DNA from 3 places in the Virgibacillus sp. FSP13 genome. Region 2 is predicted to be linked to each of the others. Evidence: riboswitches for the same ligand, from Rfam matches in the RefSeq annotation. Region 2 holds a riboswitch; each other region holds the start of a gene.
What was found. A riboswitch is a leader RNA that binds a small molecule or an ion and turns the genes downstream of it on or off. The one in region 2 is predicted to bind thiamine pyrophosphate.
Positions count from the first base shown of each region.

Region 1: linked by a shared signal. The riboswitch ahead of ACW2QC_RS16740 (ABC transporter substrate-binding protein) and the one ahead of ACW2QC_RS16550 (lipoate--protein ligase family protein) in region 2 are both predicted to bind thiamine pyrophosphate.
Region 3: linked by a shared signal. The riboswitch ahead of tenA (thiaminase II) and the one ahead of ACW2QC_RS16550 (lipoate--protein ligase family protein) in region 2 are both predicted to bind thiamine pyrophosphate.

Region 1 is NZ_JBSVKG010000025.1:19,613-21,880, forward strand. It holds gene ACW2QC_RS16730 (sodium/proline symporter) at 1-31, shown strand, start outside; gene ACW2QC_RS16735 (Dph6-related ATP pyrophosphatase) at 271-864, shown strand; TPP riboswitch at 933-1,042, shown strand; partial or broken gene ACW2QC_RS16740 (ABC transporter substrate-binding protein) at 1,213-1,707, shown strand; gene ACW2QC_RS16745 (thiamine-binding protein) at 1,767-2,057, shown strand; partial or broken gene ACW2QC_RS16750 (ABC transporter permease) at 2,057-2,268, shown strand, end outside.
Region 2 is NZ_JBSVKG010000024.1:37,405-39,672, forward strand. It holds gene ACW2QC_RS16545 (ABC transporter ATP-binding protein) at 1-699, opposite strand, end outside; TPP riboswitch at 962-1,066, shown strand; gene ACW2QC_RS16550 (lipoate--protein ligase family protein) at 1,159-1,992, shown strand; gene lipA (lipoyl synthase) at 1,993-2,268, shown strand, end outside.
Region 3 is NZ_JBSVKG010000007.1:31,679-33,946, reverse strand. It holds gene ACW2QC_RS08010 (PTS galactitol transporter subunit IIC) at 1-582, shown strand, start outside; gene ACW2QC_RS08005 (PTS sugar transporter subunit IIB) at 585-863, shown strand; TPP riboswitch at 898-996, shown strand; gene tenA (thiaminase II) at 1,069-1,767, shown strand; partial or broken gene ACW2QC_RS07995 (IS1096 element passenger TnpR family protein) at 1,833-2,099, shown strand.

The sequences.
Region 1 (2,268 bases), on a different contig from region 2:
GTTTCCGGATAAAAAGACTGTTAAACGATGAAACAAAATCTTGTTATAAATAGACTAGATTCTGCTTAAATGTACGGTTGTCTTGAGGAAAATACCAATACAAGTGAGGAAGCGTGCACATAGAATAAAGTATAAATCGAAACAAGACTTGTGGAAGATTTATTACAACCCATGAAACCTCCTGGGGAGAGCCAGCTGACCACTGGCTTTCTTTCTTTTAGGTTTGAATGATATAGTATAGGTAATAAGTAGAAGAAGGAGCCAGTAGTCATGAAAATAGCTTTATCATTCAGCGGTGGGAAAGATAGTTGTTTAGCATTATATCGTTTGCAACAACAAGGTTACGATGTTTCTTGTCTCATTACGACGATATGGCAAGAAAAACAGGAAACAGTCGCACACGGGGAGAAGCTTGATCAAATTGAAAAACAGGCTGAACGTATTGGGATTCCGGTTCATTTTATCAAGACAGACTTTACGGAATATACACAGGATTTTGTTCGTACGTTACAAGATTTAAAAAAGAACAATAAGATTGATAGTGTTGCATTTGGTGATATTTATTTAGAAGGACATCGTGAGTGGGGAGAGCAAGTTGCAGAAAAAGCTGGTGTAGCACCGATTTACCCATTGTGGACGGATCAACATGAGGTATTGGATCTATTAAGAGAATTTGTAGCTTCAAAGTTTCAGGCACGGGTTATCAAAGTAGATAATACAAAACTTCCGGAAAGCTGGATTGGTCGTCTTATAGATGAATCGTTTATTACTGATATTAGCAAGAAGGATGTTTGTCCGCTGGGGGAATCGGGAGAATATCATACAACGGTATTTGGCGGGCCAATCTTTAACGATCTGGTTTGAATATTATGAATCTTCTTGAAAACGGTATCGTAATGTAGTACCTTTAAACATGTAAGATCAAAATTAAATAGATTTTGTGGGGGGACCAGTTGAGCTGGTTGAGATTGTATCCGATAGATACTGACCCTTGGAACCTGATCTGGCTGAAACCAGCGTAGGGAACATCAAAGGTTGTTCAAAAAGTCCGGTAAAAATGACACATTTGAGCACGAATTAAAAGAAAAGGTAAATCTTTCTTTTTTGTATGCACCCCAGGTTTAAAAATGGTGGTGTTTTTTTATTGTCATTTTTAAACCTTTGTGCCGATCATTTTCCTAAACAATATTACAAATACATGGAGGATAGGAAATGAAGAAGCTTTTAATGTTATTAATTATGGTTACCATTCTTGTGGCATGTAACGATAACAATGAGTCAAAGAGTGCGGATCAAGATGAGAACGCCAAGCAGAAAATAAAGTTCGTTTTGGACTGGACACCAAATACGAATCATACTGGCATTTATGTTGCACAGAAAAAGGGATATTTTAATGACAAGGACTGGACGTGGAAATTATGATGCCAGGAGAAGTTGGGGCTGATCAGCTTGTCGCATCAGGAAAGGCCGATTTTGGTGTGGGTGCGCAGGAAAGTATTACAGAAGCACGTGTGCAAGGTGGCAGTGATCCAGCATAATACATCCGGTTTTGCCTCACCAAAAGAAAAAGAAATCACATCACCTAAAGACTTTGCGGGGAAAACGTATGGTGGTTGGGGTGCGCCAGTTGAGAAGGCTGTTCTTACATCCCTTATGAACCAAGAGAATGCTTCCGCTGATGAGGTGGATATTGTCAATATGGGAAACAACTAGATAGCGAAAAAGCTTTTACAAATGAATTTTTACCAAAATAGGAGGGTATTTAAGTGGCAAATGCGTTAGTTAGTGTTCAAATTATACCAAAGACAAAAAACGGGGAAGATCCGATTCCATATGTAGATGCTGCAATAGAGGTTATTGCTCAATCAGGAGTGAAATATGAGGTGAATCCACTTGAAACTACAATGGAAGGCGATTTGCCGGAACTTCTGTCAATTATCGAAAAAATGAATACTAAAATGACGGAAAGCGGGTGTGAAAGTATTATTTCACAGGTGAAAGTGTTTCATAAACCAGATGGAGCTTCAATATCTGAATTGACGGAGAAATATCGCTAATGAAAGGAATCATTAAAAAAGGATGGAAACCGGCTGTGGTTCTCCTCCTTTTGTTCAGTGCGTGGGAGCTTTTCAGTATTCTTTTTAATATACCGGATTGGCTCCTTCCTGCACCATCACAAATAATTCAAACAGGTATAGAAGGTTGGCAAGTGTATCAACATCATTTAGTCTCAACCATTACATTATCGGTTATTGGCTTTTTGATCGG
Region 2 (2,268 bases):
TGTTAACATCTCCTCTCGTTTTCCCCTACCATAAATCGTTCCCTGCTTTAGCAAGAGTGTATGTGTAAAAATAGGCATGATTTCTTCTATGTGATGGGTTACAAACAGGATCGTTGGTGCATTTTTCTGTATAGCTATTTGGTTAATAGTATTCATTAATTCCTCACGAGAAATAAAATCAAGTCCGTTTGTTGGTTCATCTAATATAAGTAAGTTCGGTGATCCCATCAAACCTCGTGCGATAAGGATCTTTTGCTTCTCCCCCTGAGAACAAGTTTGATAAGTTCTTCCCCGTAAGTGACCGAAGTGAAGTTGTTCCATAATTTGGTAGGATTTTTCAAAATCATCTTCTGTTGGATTTTCATACAACCCGATCGACGCAAATTTTCCGCTGACAACAATATTCTCGACGCGCTCTGTCTCCTTCATTCTTTCTTGAAGGGATGAGCTAACCCAGCCAATTGATTTTCGCAACTCCCGGATATCCGTTTGCCCGAACGACTTCTCTAGTATGCTGACCCTTCCCTTCGTTGGCCAAATATAGCCGTTTATCATGTTCAATAAAGTTGTTTTGCCTGACCCATTTAGTCCAAGAATAGCCCAATGTTCTCCATTTACAACCTCCCAATCGATATCTGATAAGATTTCTTCCCCTTGCCTTTTCCACGAAACTTGCTGCATATCTACTATTTTATTCAATCCTATTCCTCCCCCGCTCTAACAAACGCATCTACCAATCACATTTATTACGAAATTTTCTTATATATTACAGATGGTTAATTACAAAAACAACCTATTTGACCTAATTTTTAGATTCCACTATGCAGCCTCGAACTTCTCGGTCCTATTCATCCTCTTTAACACGCACCATAAGCAGGAAAATTTCCGGAACAGATAAATTTTCCAATTTGCTTTACAATTTACATCTCTCCCTTTACTATAGAATTGTTAAATAAAATAAAAAAATCACTAGGGGAGCTTTTTTTAGCTGAGAAGAACATCTTCGTTCTGACCCTTCGCACCCGATCTAGGTAATACCAGCGTGGGGAAGTGTAGTCGCATGTATCATTCATACAAACGGGCTGCATTCCACTGGGTGCAGCCCATTACTTTTCAGGTTATTAACAGTACCAACATCAACATAAGGAGGCGATTCATGTGCGTGATGAATGGCTATTTATCGATACTGGGATATGTGATGCTGCGGTTAATATGGCACTCGATGAGATGCTGTTGCAATGGCATAGTGAGGGGAAAATACCACCAATTTTGCGTTTCTATCAGTGGTCTACCCCAAGCCTTTCCTTAGGTTATTTTCAGGATGTCGATAAAGCAATTGATTTGCAAGCATTAGACCGTTACCAGATCCCCCTTGTTCGCCGTCTAACAGGAGGAAGCGCTGTTTTACACGATGATGAGCTAACTTACAGCATTATCATTGCAGAGGATAAACCATATATCCCAGCATCAGTCGGAGAGGCTTATTACATACTTTCAAAAGGGATTTTTGCAGGGTATACCAAGTTAGGTATTACAGCAAATTATGCAGAAACAAACAAGGCAGAAAAGAGCCGCTCAGCCGTATGTTTTGAAAAACCTGCGTTGTATGAATTAATGGCTGACGGTAAGAAAATATCGGGAAATGCCCAGACACGCCAAAAAGGGGTACTACTGCAACACGGATCGATACCAAGATCAATCAATAAAACAATGCTTTTTGATTTGTTCCACTTTCCAAGCGAGGAAATCCGGGAAAAGAAAAGAAAGGCTTTTGATCAAAAAGCAACAGCTATTAATCAAGAAACAAATCAACATGTATCTATGGACACCATGAAAGACGCGTTTAAAAGAGGCTTCGAAACAGGAGTAGACATTGAGCTATTTCCATTCGAACTAACCAATGAACAATGGAATGAAGTGTACCAGCTTGCTGAAATAAAATATAGCAGTAACGATTGGAACTTCAAACATAATCTAAGGAGCGTGTACTAAATGGCTAAACAAGAGGAATACATACGGAAACCGGAATGGTTAAAAACGAAAATCAACACAAACCAATCCTACCGGGGACTTAAGAAACTAATGCGTGATAAGAAATTGAATACGGTTTGTGAGGAAGCTCGCTGTCCAAATATCCACGAATGCTGGAGTGAACGAAAAACGGCAACATTTATGATTTTAGGTGATACCTGTACCCGCGGCTGCCGTTTCTGTGCAGTAAAAACCGGATTGCCAAATGAACTAGATTGGGGAGAACCCGCTCGTGTT
Region 3 (2,268 bases), on a different contig from region 2:
ATTCGGACAGGTGCGGTGCTGCTTTTACTACCGAAAATGGTTGCTCTGTTAATGGAAGGTTTAACCCCGATTGCAGAATCAGCAAGTGCGATGATCAAAAAAAGGTTTCCAAAGAGGGATTTATATATAGGGATGGATAGTGCGCTATCAGTTGGTCATCCTGCTACTTTATCTGCTTCATTGCTGTTGATTCCTATTACATTATTTCTGGCTGTTATGTTGCCTGGAAATCATGTTTTACCATTTGGTGATTTGGCAACGATCCCATTTCTTGTCTGTTTAATGATCCCCGTGTTTCGTGGAAATATATTTCGAATTATTATAGCGGGAACGATTTATATTGGGGTTGGATTGCATATAGCAACATGGGTCTCACCATTATTTACCGATGTAGCAAATGCAGCTAATTTTGATATGGGGAGTAATACAAGTATATCCGCACTTGTTGATGGTGCTGTATGGACGACAGGTTTATTTGTAGGATTGGGGAAAATGTTGAGTTGGTATGGGATTGGATTAATTGGCATGATAGCAGTTGGCGGATTACTATATGTCAATAAATGGGGAAATAGAGGTGGATAGATATGAAAATAGCTTTAGTTGTTTGTGGTACAGGTGTCGCAACATCAACAGTTGTCATGGGAAAAGTAAACGAGTGGTTGATGAAAGAAAATCTACATGAACAAGTGATGCTTCATCAAGGTAACATCAATGATGCGATTAGCAAGTGGGATGATTATGATTTCGTTATATCGACAACCATTGTTCCTGAAAAGATGGAAGATAAGGTAATTAATGGTGTACCGTTGTTAACGGGGATAGGGGTTGAAGAAGTTTATAGGATGATAAAGAACAGGATTTAACATCTATAAATTAGTAATAAGTCATTTAAATATAGTCAATCACTGGGGGAGCACATTTGTGCTGAGAGAAAAAATTCGACCCTTTGAACCTGATCTGGTTAAAACTAGCGTAGGGAAGTGCAGTAATTCAATCTATTGAATTCTGTAAAACCATTCCTATGTAGTAGTGAATGATTTTTTTAATAAGAAGGAAGGGGATTTTATTATGAGCAATTTATTTACAGATCGCTTATGGAAAAAAGTCGGGCCAATCTGGAACGCTTATCTAGAACATCCTTTTGTCAAAGGACTTGGGGAAGGGTGGCTAGATCAAGAGAAATTTAAACATTGGATGAAACAAGATTATGTATATTTAATCGAGTATTCACGTCTCTTTGCTTTAGGAAGTGCAAAATCACAGAACTTAAAGACGATGACATTGTTTGCGGAACTATTGCATGGTACATTGGACATGGAAATGGACCTTCATCGAGAATATGCTAAGAAATTTAACATATCAAACGAGGAACTAGAAGCAACAGAAGCGGGAGCAACTACGACAGCGTACACGAGTTACATGCTAAATGTATCGCAACAAGGGGGCGTTGAAAATGTTGTTGCTTCCGTCCTTGCATGTGCCTGGAGCTATAACTTTATTGGGAAAAACCTAGCAGAATGGGAAGGGGCATTAGAACATCCATTTTATGGTCATTGGGTGGAGATGTACGCCTCTAATGAATTTACGGAGTTAGCTAATACATGTAAAGGTTTAATGAATGAAATAGCAAACGGTAAACCTGAACATGAACTAGCTGCACTAGAGGATATTGTTGTCAAAACAAGCTACTTTGAATACATGTTCTGGGATATGGCTGAGAGGAAGGAAAAATGGCCAGTTAAGTTTTTAAATTCCTCAACTGTATAGTCAAAACTAGCAGGAAGTATGGAGCCAAATTATTGGTAGCTTAGGAGTGATTTGATGATGACCATCTATACAGTTTCTTTATGGATGGAAAAAAGTGGTCCGATGAAAGCATTGTCGCACCAGGAGATTTTGACGGCCATCCCACTGCAGATGAAGTCAACATTGGAACAGTTGGATTGCAGTTAGGTCAACGGTTTCTGTACTTATATGATTATGGTGATGAATGGAAATTCACCATTACTGTTGAGGATATTTCAGAGGAAGAACCTGAGCCAATAACACCCTATATTGTTGCATCAAAAGGGGACGGGCCAGAACAATACTATTGGTAAAAGGAGGTGACATTCCCATCCTTTAGCACTTGGGTACGGTTCACATGAATCTTGTCCCAACAATGTATGGGATGAGTTAGTAAATCTGTCTTCCTGACTCCAAGATATAAAAGACCAATCAAAAAAGCGGGAACTTTTACCCGCTATACTTAAGCTTCGGCACACGCTG